DNA from 4 places in the Streptomyces sp. NPDC004838 genome. Region 3 is predicted to be linked to each of the others. Evidence: riboswitches for the same ligand, from Rfam matches in the RefSeq annotation. Region 3 holds a riboswitch; each other region holds the start of a gene.
The links. A riboswitch is a leader RNA that binds a small molecule or an ion and turns the genes downstream of it on or off. The one in region 3 is predicted to bind cyclic di-AMP.
Positions count from the first base shown of each region.

Region 1: it holds a riboswitch for cyclic di-AMP, as region 3 does, so the genes downstream of both, ACWEFL_RS12570 (NlpC/P60 family protein) here and ACWEFL_RS34430 (transglycosylase family protein) in region 3, are expected to answer to the same signal.
Region 2: it holds a riboswitch for cyclic di-AMP, as region 3 does, so the genes downstream of both, ACWEFL_RS34190 (M23 family metallopeptidase) here and ACWEFL_RS34430 (transglycosylase family protein) in region 3, are expected to answer to the same signal.
Region 4: it holds a riboswitch for cyclic di-AMP, as region 3 does, so the genes downstream of both, ACWEFL_RS22735 (C40 family peptidase) here and ACWEFL_RS34430 (transglycosylase family protein) in region 3, are expected to answer to the same signal.

Region 1 is NZ_JBSGAW010000009.1:25,816-30,621, forward strand. It holds gene pcrA (DNA helicase PcrA) at 1-1,246, opposite strand, end outside; cyclic di-AMP (ydaO/yuaA leader) riboswitch at 1,519-1,680, shown strand; gene ACWEFL_RS12570 (NlpC/P60 family protein) at 1,691-2,896, shown strand; gene ACWEFL_RS12575 (hypothetical protein) at 2,990-3,364, shown strand; gene ACWEFL_RS12580 (hypothetical protein) at 3,622-3,975, opposite strand; gene ACWEFL_RS12585 (alpha/beta hydrolase) at 4,290-4,806, opposite strand, start outside.
Region 2 is NZ_JBSGAW010000046.1:33,663-38,468, reverse strand. It holds gene ACWEFL_RS34195 (tyrosine-protein phosphatase) at 1-586, opposite strand, end outside; cyclic di-AMP (ydaO/yuaA leader) riboswitch at 1,572-1,733, shown strand; gene ACWEFL_RS34190 (M23 family metallopeptidase) at 1,736-2,776, shown strand; gene ACWEFL_RS34185 (STM4011 family radical SAM protein) at 3,070-4,014, opposite strand; gene ACWEFL_RS34180 (STM4012 family radical SAM protein) at 4,025-4,806, opposite strand, start outside.
Region 3 is NZ_JBSGAW010000048.1:11,504-16,309, reverse strand. It holds gene ACWEFL_RS34440 (cytochrome P450 family protein) at 1-174, shown strand, start outside; gene ACWEFL_RS34435 (transglycosylase family protein) at 286-1,281, shown strand; cyclic di-AMP (ydaO/yuaA leader) riboswitch at 1,569-1,744, shown strand; gene ACWEFL_RS34430 (transglycosylase family protein) at 1,749-2,531, shown strand; gene eno (phosphopyruvate hydratase) at 2,841-4,124, shown strand; gene ACWEFL_RS34420 (FtsB family cell division protein) at 4,277-4,747, shown strand.
Region 4 is NZ_JBSGAW010000020.1:112,558-117,363, reverse strand. It holds gene ACWEFL_RS22750 (PASTA domain-containing protein) at 1-484, opposite strand, end outside; gene ACWEFL_RS22745 (ATP-dependent Clp protease proteolytic subunit) at 754-1,389, shown strand; gene ACWEFL_RS22740 (hypothetical protein) at 1,397-1,705, shown strand; cyclic di-AMP (ydaO/yuaA leader) riboswitch at 2,057-2,254, shown strand; gene ACWEFL_RS22735 (C40 family peptidase) at 2,258-2,734, shown strand; gene ACWEFL_RS22730 (ATP-binding protein) at 2,954-3,385, opposite strand; gene ACWEFL_RS22725 (helix-turn-helix domain-containing protein) at 3,679-4,539, shown strand; gene ACWEFL_RS22720 (DUF397 domain-containing protein) at 4,551-4,806, shown strand, end outside.

The DNA.
Region 1 (4,806 bases), on a different contig from region 3:
TGAGCCGGTCGATCTCGTCGGCGACGAACTGCGCCTCGTCGTGCTCGGTGTCGGCGACATAGCCGGTGATCTGCGCGCCCGTGCCCGCGTTCGTCCACAGGTTCTTGGGGCGGCGGCTCTCGTTCCGCTCGATGACGGCGTTGGCGGCGGAGAGGATCGTCTGGGTGGAGCGGTAGTTCTGCTCCAGCAGGATCGTCGTCGCGTCCGCGTAGTCCTCCTCGAACTGGAGGATGTTGCGGATGGTCGCGCCGCGGAAGGCGTAGATCGACTGGTCGGCGTCGCCGACGACGCAGAGTTCGGCGGGCGGCAGGTCCTCGTAGCCCGTGCCCACCAGTTCGCGTACGAGTGTGTACTGGGCGTGGTTGGTGTCCTGGTACTCGTCGACCATGACATGGCGGAAGCGCCGCCGGTAGTGCTCGGCGACGTCCGGGAACGCCTGGAGCAGATGGACGGCCGTCATGATGATGTCGTCGAAGTCCAGGGCGTTGGCCTCGCGCAGCCGCGCCTGGTACATCCGGTACGCCTCGGCGAGCGTCTTCTCGAACCCTCCCCCGGAACCGGCGGCCTGATCCGCGTAGCTCTCCTCGTCGATCAGCTCGTTCTTCAGATTGGAGACCTGGGCGCTGAAGGACTTCGGCGGGAACTTCTTCGGGTCGAGATCCAGATCGCGGCAGACGAGGGCCATCAGGCGCTTGGAGTCCGCCGCGTCGTAGATGGAGAACGAGGAGGTGAAGCCGAGTTTCTTGGACTCGCGGCGCAGGATGCGGACGCAGGCGCTGTGGAAGGTGGAGACCCACATGGCGCCCGCGCGCGGGCCGACCAGGTGCTCGACGCGCTCCTTCATCTCACCGGCGGCCTTGTTGGTGAAGGTGATCGCCAGTATCTGTCCGGGGTGGACGCGGCGGGTCGCCAGGAGGTGGGCGATCCGGTGGGTCAGCACACGGGTCTTGCCGGAACCGGCCCCGGCGACGATGAGCAGGGGCGATCCGGTGTGCACGACGGCGGCGCGCTGCTGTTCGTTCAGCCCGTCGAGCAGGGCTTCGGGGTCCACGACCGTACGCGGTGCTCCGTCGCGGTAGTACGCGTCACGGGCCGGAGGCACGTCGTAGGCGCCCTGGAAGAGATCGTCCGGGATCTCCTCCCGGGCTTCGTCCTCGGGACCCTGATGGTCCTCGGGCGGCGGCGGGGGCTCCTCCGGGGTGCGCTGGAGGTTCGCCAGGAAGTCTTCGTCAAAGAGGCTGCTCATCGCTCTCCGAGTTTATGCCTCGCCACCGACAGCCCGCCGCCGCATGGGCGTACGCGGGCTCAGGCACCGCCGCGGCCCGAGCGGCGGTCACGGGCCGAACCACCCGTGACCAGGCGAATCCTCTCCGTCACCCGCCGAGCCGGAGGCACCCTCCCGCCGAAAGGTCACGAAAATGTATCGGGCATATCGAACATCAACCTTCACAGCAGCCACACCGTTGGCTAGCGTGCTCGACCAGGCGGCCCGTTCCCTCGCGGCGATCCACGCCAAGCGGGCAGCCCACGCCGAATCCGGGCTTTCCTCACAGGAGTTCGGAACCGGGGACCCACCATGCACAACCGGGGTGAATCGGGCCTGTCGTACCGGTCCGTAGGGCGATCTTCCGTTCCGCCCGAACCCGACAGCTAACCCGGTAGGCGGTCAACGGAAGAGGAGACGCCGGTCTTGGTGTCGCATCGCAAGCCCCGAAGTCGTACCGCGAAACCCACTGCGGCCGTCGGCTTCACGACGGCGGCTCTCGCCTCCGTCGGTCTGCTGTCGGCGCAGAGCGCCGGCGCGGCCCCGGCCGCGCCGCCCGTGCCGAAGCCCTCCGTCGAGGAGGTGCAGAAGAAGGTCGACGATCTCTACCGGCAGGCCGGTACGGCGACCCAGGAGTTCAACAAGGCGAAGGAGACCACCGCCGGGAAGCGCGCCGAGGTCGACCGGCTGCTCGACGAGGCGGCGCGGCGTACGGAGAAGCTGAACGAGTCGCGCCGGGCGCTCGGCGGCTATGCGGCCGCGCAGTACCGCACTGGTGCGGTCGCTCCGACCGCCGCGCTGCTGTTCGCGGACAGCCCGCAGCAGTACTTCGACCAGACGCAGCTGATGGACCGGATGACGGACCGTCAGCGTGAGGCCGTCGCCGACTACGAGACCCAGCGGGCCGAGGCCGCCCGGCAGCGGGCCAGGGCGACCGAGAGCCTCGCGTCCCTCACCGAGTCGCAGGACGCCCTGCGCGCCGGAAAGCAGCGGGTGCAGTCCAAGCTCGCGGAGGCGCGCTCGCTCCTGTCGAAGCTGACGGCGCAGGAGAAGGCCCGGCTCGCGGCGATCGAGCGCGAGAAGGCGGCCGAGGCTCGGCGGCTGGCCGAGGCGAAGGCGAAGCAGGAGGAGGCGGCGCGGGCGCGACAGAAGGCCGAGGCCGAGGCCGAGCGCAAACGACTGGAGCAGCAGCGCGCGCGGGAGACGGCCCCCGGCGCGGGCAGCGATGCCGGCACTGGCGGCGGGACCGGAAGCGGCTCGAGCACGGGAGGCGGCACCTCGACCGCCAAGGCGGACAAGGTTCTCTCCTTCGCCCGCGCTCAGATCGGCAAGCCGTACGTCTGGGGCGCCGCCGGGCCCAGTTCGTACGACTGCTCCGGGCTGACCCAGGCGGCCTGGAAGGCGGCCGGCGTGAACCTCCCGCGTACCACCTGGGACCAGGTGAAGATCGGCACCCGAGTGGAGACGAAGGATCTGCGCCCCGGTGACCTGGTCTTCTTCTACGACGACATCAGCCATGTCGGGATCTATGTCGGCGGCGGCAAGATGATCCACGCGCCGAAGCCCGGTGCGAACGTGCGCGAGGAGTCGATCTACTACATGCCGATCTACGGCAGCGTGCGCCCCGCCTGAGCGGAGGCGGAACGCGGGTTCGGCACGCGGGTTCGGCATCCGCCCCGCCCGGAGGGCGGATGGTCCGCGTCACCGCGTGAGAGGGTCGTACCCATGTCAGAGACCTGGGCGTTCCGCGAGGGTGCTCCGCCGGTGACGGCCGATGAGGCCGTGGAGGAGATCGGCAGAAGGATGACGGCCGGGACCTGTGAGTCGTGGCTGACCAGTTCGACCGGGCGACGGCTCGCCGTCGTCACCAACACCGAGCGGGCGATGGTGATGCTGCTCGACGGTGAGGGCGACCCCGGCGAGCACGCGTCGGATCCGGGGGCCGAGGACTGGAGCGACGGCTTCGTGCTGGAGAACGGGCAGAACGACGAGTACCCCGACGAGGACACCGTGCCCCTGGGGGAGGCGTTCCGGATCGTCCGCCACATCGTCGCTCAGGGCACACCGCCCCCGGACGCCGCGTGGACGGTCGACCGCTGAACCAGGGTGTCGCGGCCGTTCGCGGTACGGCGGAATCGCCCGTTCCCACGGCCGGTACGGGGAGCTTCGGCGACCGCCCGTGAGCCGCCGTGTCACAGCCGCCGCGCCGCAGCCTCCGTCCGCCGCCCGACAGCGCTCCGCGAGGGTCCGCGCGCCGGGTCGGCTCTCAAGGGCGGGCGCTCATGACCGTCCCGCCGGGGGCTCGCCCGCGCTGGCGCTCCCCCGCACCTCCCCGCGGCCTCGGGTCCGGATCAGTCTCAGGTCCAGAGCGTCGCGATGAGGATGTTGGCCACCGTCAGCCCGCCCACCGCGCCGAAGAGCGCCTTGTCGACCGTCTCCTCGTCCCGCTTGACGTACACGAGCCCCAGGATCACCACCAGCACCGCCGTCTTGACGCCGATCTTGACGTGGTCGAGCGTCTGGTCGTCCGCCTGGTTCAGGCCCACCAGCGCCATGCCGGTGACGAGCATCGTCAGCGCGCCGTGCAGCATCCCCGGTGTGAAGCGCGCCGTCCCCTGCCCCATCGCCTTCATCTGGGCGAAGAAGCCGCCCAGCAGGGCCGCGATACCGATGATGTGCAGGGCCACGAAGACATTGATGAGTACGTCCATGCGGCGGAGCCTAGCCCGGCCCGTATCGGCCGTCCGAGGGCAGGTAAGCCTCATTCGCCGCAACGGTCACGGCGGCACGGCAGGGGTGAACCGGGGGCGATCTCCCGGTCACGGACTGTGCCGAGGGCTGTCGCCGGGCCCGGTGACGGATGGAGTCGTTCCCTCGGCAGGCTCGGACCCGCGGGTTCGGACCCGCAGGCCCCGGCCCGGCGGTCCCGGATCCCGGTCCCGGCCCGGACGCACCGGCCCAGCGTCCTCAGCCCAGCGCTCCCGTGGCCGTCACCACGCCAGTCACCATGCCAGTCACCACGCCGTCATCGCGCCGCCCCCGCGGCCGCGGACGCCTCACGTGCCGGGCCGCCGTCCCAGTCCGTCGGCTTCATCCGGTGGGTCAGCCACTCGAAGAGATACGGCACCTGTGCTCTCCACACCCAGGTGGCGTGCCCTCCCTTGGTGGCCCTCACATCCACCGTCGTCGGCGGCTCGGCCTCGGCCTGGAGCGCGAGGCCGGGCAGATAGCCGTCCGCGCCCTCACCCGTCGCCAGCAGGGCGACGCGCGGCGGGGTCTTCGCCGACCGGAGGATGTTCAGTACGTCGTTCTTCCGGCGCAGCTCCGGGTCCCGGCCGGTGATCGACGCCTTCTCGGCCGCCGGGTCGCTGTAGCCGGAGAGGCTGACGGCGGCGGAGTACCGGTCGGGGTGGGCGAGGGCCAGCTTGGCCGCTCCGTGGCCGCCCGCCGAGTAGCCCGCGACGGCCCAGTCGGCGGGGTCGAGGGAGACGCGGAAGTTGTCGGCGACCATCTTGCGCACATCGACGGTCAGCCAGCTGTCG
Region 2 (4,806 bases), on a different contig from region 3:
GCGGGTCGTTGGACTTGAGGTAGTCCGCCTCGATCGCGTCCCGCTCCACCCCGACCGCGAGCAGGGACACCGCGATGGAGAGACCGGCGCGGTCCTTGCCCGCCGCACAGTGCATCAGCGCCGGAACGCTGTCCTCGGCGAGCGCGTGGAGAATCCTGCTGTGATCGCCCGTGCGCTGCGTGATCATCATGCGGTACGACTCCGCCATCCGGCCGGCCGCCTTGCCGTCCGCCAGAATCGACCGCAGCTGGTTGATGCCGCCCTCGCGGACCATGCGCCAGAACTCGGCCCCGTCGGCCGGGTCGCTGAGGGGCAGATTCAGATTCCGCACACCGGGCAGCGGAACGTCCGGCCCCTCCAGTTGGATGTCGGCGTTGTTGCGGAAGTCGAAGATCGTGTGCAGCCCGAGGGTGGCCAGGAACGAGGCGTCGCTCTCGGTCGCGTGGGCGAGATGCCCGCTGCGGAAGAGCCGCCCGTACCGCACTGTCCCGCCGTCCACGGTCGGCAGTCCGCCCACGTCGCGGAAGTTGCGCACTCCGGTCAGCTCGGGCTCGTTCGAGGGGACCTGCGGCAACTGCTGCGTCACGAAGGCTCCAGGAGATCACAGCCGTCGGCATCGGTCGCCGACGGTGGCGTTTTATCGACGATACGACATCGGTACCTCGGGCAACCAGCGGAAACGGGCTGCCGCGTCCCGTCCGGCGCCATCACCCGGACGCCCGCGCGCTCTCGATGATGCGCGTACATATGGCGAGCCCGACCCGCACCGGGTTCCGCCATCACGGTTCGCGGCGAACCTCGCCCGGCGGGGTGTGCGGGCCTATGGGACAGCCTCTGTCTCCGTGAGTAGTCGGGCGCACTTCTGACCGGCGCTCCGATCGCATTTGCGGAAGGGGACCTCGACCGCTGTGTCATGGACGCGCCGATTCATGGACGCGGGTCTGTCCCGGTGGGGAGTATTCGCGGGAATGGCGGACCGGGCATGCCGACGTTGTTCTTCGGGCGCTGGTCGGCGTTCTTGAGGCACTGGTCGGCCGATTGCGGACCGTGCATCGGGAAGTGGCTTTCGAATCCTGTTTCCGGGAGCCCCGCCGTGTTGAGCGAGCAGGAACCCGGCCGAGACGCGGGGTCCGCGCCCGGGCGGGCTCGGGGCGAACCCGGGCGCCATGGTCATACGGCCGCGCCTTGTCGAGGTGGACGGGAATCGACGTACGGCTGTCGTTTCCGTGTGAAAGGTGAGGAGTTGGGAGCGGCAATCGCGGCGATCAACCCTTATGGGATCACATGTGCCTTATGTCCGAATCAGGAGGTTCGCCATAACGTGCCCTATAAGTGCGGGATATGGGATCCGCTCGTGAGCAGGATCATATCCGTGACGGTGTGTGGCCGCGCCCAGAAGTGGAATACGCCTGCGGGGCAGGAGTTTTGCGGACTTCGGTCCACGGAGTGTGACGGTGAATTCCCCCGGAGAATGACCCAGTTCACCGATCGGGATAATCCTCGGCTTGTTCCGCTCGGTACGGCCGGTCTACGGTCTCGGAATTCCGGGCGGCACGCCTCATCCTGCCGCCGCCCGAATTTCACCCACTCACATGTGGCAGGAGCGGGGGACCCAGGTAGTACGCCGATTCCGGGTATCCGGACGGCTTGGGGTGAAGTCGTGCTCATCGCGCGGCCGGGCATCTCCAGCCCGAACCCGACAGCTCACCTCGCAGGCGCCGGAGAGGAAAGCGTCATGCCCAAAAAGGGTAAGCATCGCCGTATCCAGGCAGGCCCCATCGCCCGCGGTTTCGTCGCCGCCGGTACCGGTGGCGCGGCCATCGCCATCCCGCTGATGGGCGCGACCGGCGCCCAGGCCGCGGAGCAGACCGCCCCCGCCGTACAGACGGTTCCCTCGGCCGTCGCCCCGGCGAAGGCGAGCGGCGCTCCGGCCGCCCCGGAGGTGCGGCAGCACGCCGCCGCCCCGGTCACCTACCGTGTCGTCGCGGGCGACTATCTCGCCAAGATCGCCGAGGAACAGCAGGTGAGGGGCGGCTGGCAGAAGCTCTACGCGGACAACCGCGAGGCCGTCGGCGAGAACCCCTCCCTGATCCACCCCGGCCTCAAGCTCACCATCGGCGCGAAGGCCGAGGGCAAGGCTCCGGCGAAGGCCGAGAAGCGCTCGGACGACCGCTCCTCCCGTGACCACTCCCGCGAGAGCGCTCCGGCCGCGCAGTCGCAGAAGTCCTCCGGCTCCTCGTCCGCCGAGTCTCCGTCGGCCAAGTCCTCGAACGCCAAGTCCTCAAACGCCAAGTCCTCGGCCTCCGGCTCCTCGGTCCGGGGATCGGCCCAGGCGTCCGACGACGCGCCGAGCACCACCCAGCGGAGCGGTGGCTACACCACCCCCACGCCGTCCGGCAACGTCAGCACCTCCTACCGTGCTTCGGGCTCCATGTGGTCCAGCGGGTACCACACCGGTGTCGACTTCACCGCCTCGACCGGCACCAGCATCAGGTCCGTCGGACCCGGCACCGTCGTCTCCGCCGGGTGGAGCGGCGCGTACGGCAACGAGGTCGTCATCAGGCACACCGACGGCAAGTACTCGCAGTACGCCCATCTCTCCTCCCTCTCCGTCTCGTCCGGCCAGAGTGTGAGCGGCGGCCAGCAGATCGGCCGCGCCGGCTCCACCGGCAACTCCACCGGTCCGCACCTGCACTTCGAGGTCCGCACCGGCCCCGGCTACGGCTCGGACGTCGACCCGGTGGCGTACCTGCGCCAGCACGGCGTCTCGCTCTGACGGATCCTGACGGATCCTGACGGATCCTGACGGATCCTGACGGATCCTGACGGATCCTGACGGATCCTGACGGATCCTGACGGCACCGGCGCGTTCCGGTCCCGTTGGTCCTCTGAACCTCTGAGCCCCGGCTCTTCCGGACTCCGGTTCCGCTGATCTCTTCGCCGAACGGCTCGCACCCGCGGGCCGAACGGCCCGGATCCCCTCGCACCGCCGCGGTGGCGCGAGGGGATCCGGCGTTTTCGCCCCCCTGGGCATCCCGGTGGGACCGATGCGCTCCCGTACCGCCGCCGCTATACGTCCCGTTCCTGGTCGGTGCCGGTGCCGGTGCCGTTGCCGAACGGCACCGGCACCGGAAACGGCAGGAGCACGGGCTCGGCGGCGGCGGTGGGTCCGGCGGCGGGGATCCGTTCCAGGACGCCGCCCGCGAACACGTCGTACAGCGGCAGCGACTCCAGATGCACATAGCCGATGTGACAGTCGCAGACGGGGAGCGGACACGCCCTCGGACGCAGCGCGCTCCGGTACGAGCCGTCGTAGAGGTTGCCCAGTTCCTCGCTGACGAAGTGACAGCGGCGGACCGTGCCGTCGCCGTCCACCGAGATGACCGACTCGCCCGTACGACAGGGGAGTCCGGCCGAGCGGTGCGGATGGCGGCTGTAGGGGAAGAGCGGATCGAGCCCCGTCCAGTCGGCGGCCTCCGCGTCCGTGTAACCGTGCCCCTCCGCCGCGTTCACCCAGAGGTAGACCCGCTCGGGCAGTTCGGCACGGAGACGGCGGGCCTGCTCCAGATGCTCGGGGAGACCGACGACGCCGACGCTGAAACGGACGCCCCGCGCCGCCAGGTCGCCGCATTTGGCGAGGAAGCGGTCGTAGGGGGTCTGCCCCGGATGGTAGGTGCACCAGAGCGCGAGCGTGTCGAGATCGGCTTCGGCGAGCCAGTCGGTGCGGCAGCTGAGATTGGTCTGGATCGCCACCCGTCGCACCTGCGGCAGCCGCGACAGTTCGACCAGGGTGCGGCGGTACCAGGAGCGCACCAGACCCTCGCCCCACGGGGTGAACAGAACCGAGAGCCGGTCGTCCGGCCGCGAGGACACCCAGGCGGCGAACCGTTCCAGCGCGGCCCGGTCCGCCCGCAGTCGCGCGGGGTTGTCGCGCCTTTTGGCGAAGGGGCAGTAAGGACAGTCGTAGTCGCAGGACGCGAGCGGTCCCCGGTAGAGGACGGTCAGATGATCCATGTCCGCCGTCTCACTTCGGCTCGTACGCGGCCATACGGGCCCGTACGACGGGGGAGAACAACTCCGGTCCCAGCCCGTCCGAGTACGCCAGCCCTTGGGCGCTCAGCCGCAGCAGTCCGGGCGGCGCGGACTCGTCCAGCCAGCCGAGCACGGTGAACCGTTCCAGCTCGGGACCGAAGTCGTCCTCGGGATCGCGGCCGAAGCGGTCGCGGTAGTCGCCTGTCTCCATGCCCTGGGCCTGGAGGAGCGACTGGAGGAGATGGCGTCGGCGGGCCTCGTCCTCGTCCATCTCGTATCCGACGCCGGCGCGGCCGAAGTCCTCGGCGCTCGTCTGCGTGTACGCGTCGATGATGCCGCGTATCTCCGTCATCCGGACCGCGTAGTCGAACGAGTAGTGCAGACGCGAGGTGTACGAGCGGGCTCCGCAGCCGAGGCCGATCATGCCGTCGGTCTGGCAGGCGTGGTCCGGGGAGTCCGAGGCCGGTGCGTCCGCCCGGCGGAACATCCGCATCGACACCTGCTCATAGCCGTGGGCCAGGAGATGATCACGACCCTGCCGGTACAGCCGCAGCCGCTGGGCGTCCCAGGAGTGATCACCGCCCGTCCCGAGCCTGCCGAGACCGGTCAGCGGCCTGACGTAGAGCGGGTAGAGATACAGTTCCTCGGGCCGCCAGGCCAGCGCGGAGTCCAGGGAGTATCGCCAGCTCCGCGAGGTCTGGCCGTCGATCCCGTAGATCAGATCGATGTTGAGGACGGGAACGCCCGCCTCCCGGATGCGGGCCAGTGCGGACT
Region 3 (4,806 bases):
TGCCTCGGCGCGCCGCTCGCCCGGCTGGAGGCCCGTACCGCGCTGGCGACGCTCTTCCGCCGTCTGCCGGATCTTCGGCTCGCGGGCGATCCGGCCGATTTGCGTTGGCGCGGCGGGCTGATCATGCGTGGACTGCGCAGTCTCCCGGTGGAGTTCGCACCCACAAAGAAGTGACGTGCCGTCAGGTCTGTGACTTTCGCGTGATCTGCGCTGCATCGACTTGTAACCGGGGTTGTCCCAACGCTACGTTCGCCCCGGTCCCAGCAGTCCGCGAAAGGCACCTGCATGCTCTCCGGTAATGGTCGACACCGCCGTCCTCGTCAGGCTCCGGCCCTCTTCGTGGCCGCGGGGGTGACGGGATCCGCCATCGCGATCCCCCTCCTCGGCGCGGGTTCGGCGTCGGCCGCGGACGCCGCCGTGTGGGACCGGATCGCGGAGTGCGAGAGCGCCGGTCTGTGGAGCGCGAACACCGGGAACGGCTACTACGGCGGTCTGCAGTTCTCGGCCTCCACCTGGGCGGAGTTCGGCGGCACCGAGTACGCGGCCCGCCCCGATCTGGCCAGCCGCTCGCAGCAGATAGCCGTCGCGGAGAAGGTCCTCGCCGCGCAGGGGCCCCAGGCGTGGTCCGCGTGTGCCTCGCTCGCGGGGCTGACGAACGACAACCCGGGCGACGGGGTCGACCCCGGCGTCTCGGGCGAGCCGTCCGCCGCGCCGACGAAGACCCCCTCGGGGACTCCCTCGGGCACTCCCGCTGCCGGGCAGAAGACCTCCTCCCCGTCCAAGACCGGGGCCGAGGCCCCGAAGACCCCCGCGGAAGCGACCCAGGGTGTCGGCAATGGCGACTCGGCCCCCGGCAGACACCGCGGCGAGCCCGCGCCCGACGCGACCGGATCGGCCACTCCGCCCCGGCCGGGGACCTCCACTCCGGCTGCCTCCACCACCCCCGCGACACCGGCCGGACCGGGCGACAGGGACGGGAGCCGTGAGGCGGGCGGCGACCGGGCCTCGCGCGGTGACTCCCCGGCCCGCGCCGAGACGGCCGGACAGGAAGCGGCGTCCGGGCAGGAGGCGTCGGGACAGGAGGCGTCCGGCGGCGTCGGCGAGGCGGCGGTTTCGCCCGGTACGTACACAGTTCGGCCCGGCGACAACCTCTGGGCCATCGCCGAGGAGCAGAAGCTTCCCGGCGGCTGGCCGGCCCTCTACGAGACGAACCGCGAAACCGTCGGCGCCGACCCCGACCTCATCCTTCCTGGTCAGAGTCTCGATCTCGACGCCCAGTAGGGGCAGTTCCGCCCCGGTCGGCCGTCTTTTCGCTCCAGTACGTCCGGTTCTGTGCAAGTGAGACATGGATCTCTTTGTTCGAATCGGCCCAACCCGCTTGCCGGAATGACTTATTCCGCATCCGACCTGCGGAAACGCGGGTGCCGGAGGCGGCGGGATGGGTGTTTTCTCCCCGATGTTCGTCGTTGAACATCGGGGGGAGGTGTGCCTACGGTCTGAACCGCTCGCCACCGCGGGCACCATCGACCGTCACGCCGAATCCTGCCGTCGGTCGGGGGGAACAGTCGTCGCGTAGAGCGCCGAAGGCAGGAGCGGGGGACCCAAGGTAAGTGCCGGCCCCGCCCGTTGTGAACGAACGACGGGCGTCCGGCTTGGGGTGAAGCCGCGCGCAACGTCGCGCGGCCGGGCAACTCACTACGCCCGAACCCGACAGCTCACCTCGTAGGCGTCGGTGAGGAGATCGTTCCATGCTGTTTTCCGGCAAGGGCAAGCACCGTCGTCCGTCCAAGGCCACCAAGATCGTCGCGTTCGCCGGAATCACCGGCGTGGCCGTCGCCACCCCGCTGATGGGCGCCACCTCCGCCTCCGCCGCCACCGCCGCCGAGTGGGACAAGGTCGCCCAGTGCGAGTCCGGCGGCAACTGGTCCATCAACACCGGCAACGGCTACTACGGCGGTCTGCAGTTCTCGGCCTCCACCTGGGCCGCGTTCGGTGGCACCCAGTACGCCTCCACCGCCGACAAGGCGTCCAAGTCGCAGCAGATCCAGATCGCCGAGAAGGTCCTCGCGGGCCAGGGCAAGGGTGCCTGGCCGACCTGTGGCGTGGGCCTGTCCCGCTCCGCGTACAACGGCTCCTCGGACACCGGCTCCTCGCAGCAGCAGAAGCCGCAGAAGCAGCACCAGTCCTCCCAGAAGCAGCAGTCCTCGCAGCAGCAGAAGTCGCAGCAGTCCCAGAAGTCGCAGTCCTCGCAGCGGCAGACCGAGGCCCCGACCACCCGCTCCGAGCGGTCCCAGGCCCCCGCCCAGACGAAGACCCACAAGCCCGCCGAGCAGTCCGGCAAGTCCGCCGCCAAGGTCAAGGGCTTCCAGAAGGGCGACGGCGAGTACGAGGTCAAGTCCGGCGACACCCTCAGCGGGATCGCCCAGGAGCAGGGCGTCGACGGCGGCTGGCAGAAGCTGTTCGACCTGAACAAGGACATCATCAGCGACGCCGATGTCATCTTCCCGGGCCAGCAGCTCGACCTGAGCTGACTCTCCCCGGAGCAGCGGCTCGACCTGAGCCGACTCTCCCCAGGGCCGCAGCTCGACGTGGGCTGACTCTTCCCGGCCCCCCGAGCACCCCGGTCCGGCGCACTTCCCCCGTTTGCGCCGGACCGGGGTTTCCATCTGCGCACGCTGTTACCGGTGGTAGCCATTGATCCTTTTGTCCCCCGGCGGCGCTCTTCACGCCGTTTTTCGTCCCAGGGGGCGGGCATCGACGGGTCGGCGACCCCCGGCCGGTTAGGCTCTTGCCGCAAGGCCAATGAGGCCCTGCTCCTCAGCGTCACATCCCAGAAGGAGATGCTCGTGCCGTCCATCGACGTCGTCGTAGCCCGGGAAATCCTGGACTCCCGAGGCAACCCCACCGTCGAGGTCGAGGTTGGCCTCGACGACGGAAGCACTGGCCGTGCCGCCGTCCCCTCCGGTGCGTCCACCGGTGCGTTCGAGGCTCTTGAACTCCGCGACGGGGGCGACCGCTACCAGGGCAAGGGCGTCGAGAAGGCCGTCCTCGCCGTCATCGAGCAGATCGGCCCCGAGCTGGTCGGCTACGACGCCACCGAACAGCGCCTGATCGACCAGGCCATGTTCGACCTGGACGCCACCCCGGACAAGTCCTCCCTCGGCGCCAACGCCATCCTCGGCGTCTCCCTCGCCGTGGCGCACGCCGCCTCCGAGGCGTCCGACCTGCCGCTCTTCCGCTACCTCGGCGGCCCGAACGCGCACCTGCTGCCCGTTCCGATGATGAACATCCTGAACGGCGGCTCGCACGCCGACTCCAACGTGGACATCCAGGAATTCATGATCGCCCCCATCGGCGCGGAGTCCTTCTCCGAAGCCCTGCGCTGGGGCACCGAGGTCTACCACACCCTCAAGAAGGTCCTGAAGACCAAGGGCCTGTCCACCGGCCTCGGCGACGAGGGCGGCTTCGCGCCGAACCTCGACTCCAACCGCGCCGCGCTCGACCTCATCCTCGAAGCCGTCAAGGAAGCCGGCTACGCCCCCGGCAAGGACATCGCGCTCGCGCTCGACGTCGCCGCGTCCGAGTTCTACAAGGACGGCAAGTACGAGTTCGAGGGCAAGTCCCGCTCGGCCGCCGAGATGACCGAGTACTACGAGGAACTGGTCGCCGCCTACCCGCTGGTCTCCATCGAGGACCCGCTGTTCGAGGACGACTGGGCGGGCTGGAAGGTCCTCACCGACAAGCTCGGCGCCAAGGTCCAGATCGTCGGCGACGACCTCTTCGTCACCAACCCCGAGCGCCTGGCCCGTGGCATCGAGGACGGCGCCGCGAACGCGCTCCTCGTCAAGGTCAACCAGATCGGCTCGCTGACCGAGACCCTGGACGCCGTGGAGCTGGCCCAGCGCAACGGCTTCAAGTGCATGATGTCCCACCGCTCCGGCGAGACCGAGGACGTCACCATCGCCGACCTCGCCGTCGCCACCAACTGCGGCCAGATCAAGACCGGCGCCCCCGCCCGCTCCGAGCGCGTCGCCAAGTACAACCAGCTCCTGCGCATCGAGGAGATCCTGGACGACGCCGCCGTGTACGCGGGCCGCAGCGCGTTCCCCCGCTTCAAGGACTGACCCCTTCCGGGGGCCGGGATCCCGCCCCCGCTCCGGACATCCGAAGAACGGAAAACCCGGCGAAGGCGCAGCGCGTGCGTACGTCCCCGGCCACGGTCCCGTACCGTGTCCGGGGACGTACGCGCGTACAGAGGCAGCAGGGGAGGCGAACGATGGCCGGGAAGGACCGCGACCGGTTCTCCACCGCGACCAGGCTCAGGCTGCTCGGCGAGCAGACCGCCGCCCGTGTCTACCGCTCCCAGACCAGACGGCAGGCCCGCCGCTCCCGGCTCACCGGCCGGGCGGCGTTCCTCGCGCTCGTCGTCTGCTCACTCGTCGTCGCGCTCGCCTACCCCATACGGCAGTACGTGTCCCAACGCGGCGACATCGCCGACGAGCGGGCCCGGATGGCCGAGGCCGAGCGCAAGGTCGAACGTCTGCGGGACGAGAAGGCACGGCTCCAGGACGACGTGTACATCCGGCGGCTGGCCCGCGAGCATCTGCACTACGTGCTGCCGGGCGAGACCGCGTACACGATGATCGACCCCGAGGCCGAGGAGCAACGCCGTACGGACGAGGAGTCGGCCGACCGGCCCTGGTACTCGAACGTCTGGGAAGGCGTCGACAACGCGGACCGCGACTGAACAACGGCTCGCGGCCGGGCGACAGCGGCCGGGGACCGAAGGCCGGGCGACAACGGCCC
Region 4 (4,806 bases), on a different contig from region 3:
CCGTTCCCAGGCTGTCGTGCGAGGTGAGGAGGTAGAAGCCCGCCGACTGCGCCGAGTCCTGGGCAGCCTGCAGGCCCATGCCGATGAAGTTGGGCACGGCCTTCCCGGCCGCCGCCTTGGCAGGCTTCTCGAGCTTCTCGGGCTTCTCGGGCTCCTCCGGCTTCTCGGCGTTCTCGGGCTTCTCCGGCTTCTCCGGCTTCTCGGCAGCAGGCGTCACGGTCACGGTGGCGGTGACGGTGGGCCCCGGCGCCGCCTTGACCCCGGTCGCGGCCGAGGCGGCTTCGGAGTCCCCTGCCGATTCGGTACCGCCTCCCCCGGCCGCGCCGATGACGACGCCCATGAAGAAGAGGAGAACGGCCGCCGGAATGGCGATCCGCTTCCGCGCCCACCCCGGCCCCTTCTCCGGCGGCGGCGGCCCGGAGGGCTGCCCCCACTGCGGCGTCTGGGATGACGGCGATGACGGCTGTTGCTGACCCCAGCTCATGAGATCCCCCCAAGGATGTCGACTGCAGGATTGAACCTAGCGGCCCCGAATCGTCCGCGGTGCCCCGCACTTCCCCGTAGTGACGCACTTGTGATCAATCGGCGGAGAAGGCGTGTTGATCCGCCTCGCCCCACTGTCCGCTCGCCACGCAATCGTCCTCTGGCTTGACCTTCCTCTCCTCGCATCAGAAGCGCACCCTTCTCAGTTCTGTACGTCCTGTACATTTTTTACAGACACCGTTCCAGTAGTGCACCGAGGAGAGGTACGCCATGACCCGTCCCGCCGCCCGCTACGTCCTGCCCCAGTTCTCGGAGCGCACCGCCCAGGGAATCCGGACCCTCGATCCGTACTCGAAGCTGCTCGACGAACGGATCGTCTTCCTCGGTACCGATGTCGACGACACCGCCGCCAACGATGTGATCGCGCAGTTCCTGCATCTCGAATACACGGCGCCGGACCGGGACATCTCGCTGTACATCAACTCCCCCGGCGGCTCGCTCAGCGCCATGTCGGCGATCTACGACACCATGCAGGTGGTCACCTGCGACGTGGAGACGGTCTGCATCGGCCAGGCCGCCTCGACCGCCGCACTGCTCCTCGCCGCGGGAACCCCCGGAAAGCGGATGGCGCTGCCGGGGGCCCGGATCGTCGTTCAGCAGCCCTCGCTCGACGAACCGATGCGCGGTATGCCGTCCGACCTGGAGATCGCGACCGCGGAACTGCTCCGGCTCCGTGCTCAGCTCGCGGAGCTTCTCGCACGGCACACCGGCCGGCCGGTGGAGCGGGTCACGGCGGATCTGGAACGGGACCGGTTCTTCGACGCCGCGGCCGCCAGGGAGTACGGACTGGTGGACCATGTCGTCACCGACCGCAAGACCTCGCGCTCCGGCCGCTCTTCCGGGTGATGACGTCATGCCGCTGCCCGAACCGCCGCCGCTGCCCGCGCTGACCCGCGCCGAGTGCGCGCTCATCGACAGTTACCTCGAAGTCGTCGACATGGTGGGACGGATCAATCCGGCCCGCTCCACCCACACCTACGGCGCGCTCCGCGCCGCACAGGCACTCGTGAGCCGGGCGACCGCGCTGCGGGACGCCCTGGCGCTGATGCATCTGCGCGGCGAGAGCGAGGTGCACTCGGTCACACTCGCCGGGGCGTTGAGAGTCCTCGACGGGGAGAGGAGGGCGCTCCGGGTCACCGTGCCGCCGCCTCCGGACCGGTGACGGACCTTCGCTCAGGACCGGCGGCGGACTTCGCCTCGGGGCCCGAAGCCACCCCCGAGCGAATGTCAACCGCCATCGGAGTACCAGAAGACATACCTCTTTTGAAGTAGTCACCCACCGGTCGGCGGCTACGGTCGAGTTGCGCACGGAGACGACCAAGAAACCGGAATATCTCATTCCGGTGCTGGTAAGAGCCTCGTAGGCCGTCGAACACCGAGGCGCGACGGGGCACGTCCACCCGAACAGAGTATTCGTGTTGAAACTCACATATCGCCGTTTTGCCTCGGAAAACCGGCGGTGCGTAGGTCAAGATCCCTGGGACGACAAGCCCCCGTCACCTCGGCGGGGCAGTCCGGACAGACGCCGAATCCTGCCGCTGTTCCGGACCACTGGTCGACAGGAGTGCTTCGGCAGGAGTGGAGGACCCACGCAGCACGGGACAGCCGGCCGGTCCGGAAGTCCCTAGGGGTGAAGCCGCGTCAGCGGCCGGGCACCTTCGTCCGCCCGAACCCGACAGGTCATCCTTCACAGGCGGCTGACGAAGGGTTGCGCATGACTGCGCAGAAGAACGTCCCGTCTCTGATCAGCCGGGCGGGCGCCGTATCGGCCCTGACCCTCGCCGCGCTCGGCGGCACCCTGATCGTGCCGGGCGGCACGGCCGAGGCCCAGGCGGCCACGACGCACGCAGGAAAGGCGCTGAAGATCGCGGCCTCGAAGAAGGGGGCGCCCTACAAGTACGGCGCCGTGGGCCCTTCCCGCTTCGACTGCTCGGGGCTCACGCTCTACTCGTACAAAAAGGCGGGGAAGAAGCTCCCGCGGACCGCTCAGCAGCAGTACAACTCGACCCGCAAGGTCTCGGCGTCCTCACGGCAGATCGGGGACCTGGTCTTCTTCCACAGCAACAAGAGGGTGTACCACGTGGGCATCTACGCCGGGAAGGGAAAGATCTGGCATTCGCCCAAGACGGGCTCCTGGGTGAAGCTGGACAAGATCTGGAGCAAGAGCGTCCTGTACGGCCGGGTCCGCTGACGGCCCGCACCTGACAGAACACGCGCCGGTCGCCGGGGTCTCGCCCGGCCGCCGGCGCGTCGGGCTGTGAGCGCCCTCAGCGGTTACTCCGCGGCCCGGCCGGGCCTCTCTCACGAGCCTTGGCCTCCTCGGCGGAATGGCCCGCCGCCCTCACCGCCCGGCACGAGCACGGCACAAGCCCGGCGCGCACCAAGACGCGAACCACGGCGCGCGCCTCGGTCAGTTCGGCACCGGCACGGTCCACGGAAGTGCGATCCAGACGGTCTTGCCGCCCTCCTCGGTCGGGGTGACCGAGAGCCGTCCGCCGGAGTGCGCGGTCAGGCTTCGGATGATGACCATGCCCCGCCCGTTGTCCTGCCGGACGGCCGCCGGCAGTCGCTGCGGCCAGCGCGGGTGGCTGTCGGTCACCCCGATGCGCAGTTCCTCGTCCCGCTCCAGCGACAGGTCCACCGTGAAGGTGGGCGACTGGCCGAAGGTGTGCTGTACGGCGTTGGTGGTCAGCTCCGAGACGATCAGCCGGATCGTGTCGACCGTCTCGCTGTCGGCCGGCAGTCCCCAGCCGGAGACGACATCCGTGGCGTATCTCCGGGCCACGGACACCGAGGCGGGTTCGCTCGGCAGGGTGATGGAGGCTTCCTGAAGATCTGCCATGGCGACGCTGTCCCTTTCCCACCGCGGCCGTGCTCCGAATTCGTAGCGGATGGATGCGCGGGCGGCCACGGATTGCGCTGCGGCCAGACTGCCACTCATCGTGCCGCCAGGAGTGGCGATCCACAAAGATATGCATATATCTGTCGCTCGATGCGGTGAACTCTGCAACATGAAACCGCTTTTGGGCGCACACTCAGAACCTTGTCCGACGGGCCGATCCGGCCGACCGCAGGGGCTGACGACGGATCGAGGCCGAGGACCGACGGAGACGGACCGGCAGGAAGGATGCCCTGATGCAGCACGGTCCCGCGGTGCGCCGCCGCAAACTCGGCGAGGAACTCCGCAAGCTGCGGCTGGCCGCCGGCCTCACCAGCCGGAACGCCGGAGAGCTGGCCGGCTGGCACCAGTCGAAGGTGAGCCGGATCGAGACCGGGGCCAGCGGGGTGAAGAGCGCCGACGTACGGCTGCTGCTCGATGTGTACGAGGTCGCCGACCCCCAGCTGAGGAATCTGCTGGAGACCCTCGCCGGAGCGGCCGACGGCTCGGGCGGCCAACACTGGTGGCACGCCTACCGGGGGCTGCTGCCGCCCGAGTACCGGGACTTCATCTCCCTGGAGGCGCAGGCGTGCGCCGTGCGCACGCTGGAGACCTCGGTGGTGCCGGGACTGTTGCAGACCCCGGAGTACGCGCGGGCGGTGACCCGGTCGACGCTTGAGGATCTGCCCGAGGCGACCGTCAACTCCCTGGCGGAGGTGCGGATCGCCCGGCAGTCGGTGCTGCGCGGCAGGAAGCCGCTGAAGCTGCGCGTCGTGCTGGACGAGGCCGCGCTGCGACGGAGGGTCGGGGGCTCACGGGTGATGCGGGAGCAGTTGGGGGAGCTGATCCGCTCCGCCGGGTTGCCTCATGTACGGATCCAGGTACTGCCGTTCTCCGTCGGCGCGTATGTCGGACTCGCCAACTCTTTCGTTATCTTCTCCTTTCCGAACACTTCTGATCTGGATGTGGTCGTTCTCGACCATTTGACGAGTAGCCTCCATCTGGAGCGGGCAGAAGACCTTGCGGTGTACAGCGCCGCGTTCACCACGATGCAGGCGCGCGCCCTGTCCGCCGTGGATTCTCTGGATCTCATCGCCACGATCATGGATGACGCATAGGGAGGCCCCCCATGTCCGATCCCCTCGTGCACCCCGACTCCTTCCGCCCCGATCCACTCCTCGACGATCCCCTCCGAAGCGGCCCGGCAGGCGGCGAAGTCGCCGACGGCGAACTCGTCCGCGACGGCGGCGGATTACTGTGGCGGCACAGCAGCCGCAGCACCGCGATGAGCAACTGCGTCGAGGCGGCGAAGCTGCCGGACGAGTCGCTCGCCGTGCGGGACTCCAAAGACGTGACCCGCCGACCCCTGCGGTTCTCCCCGCGGT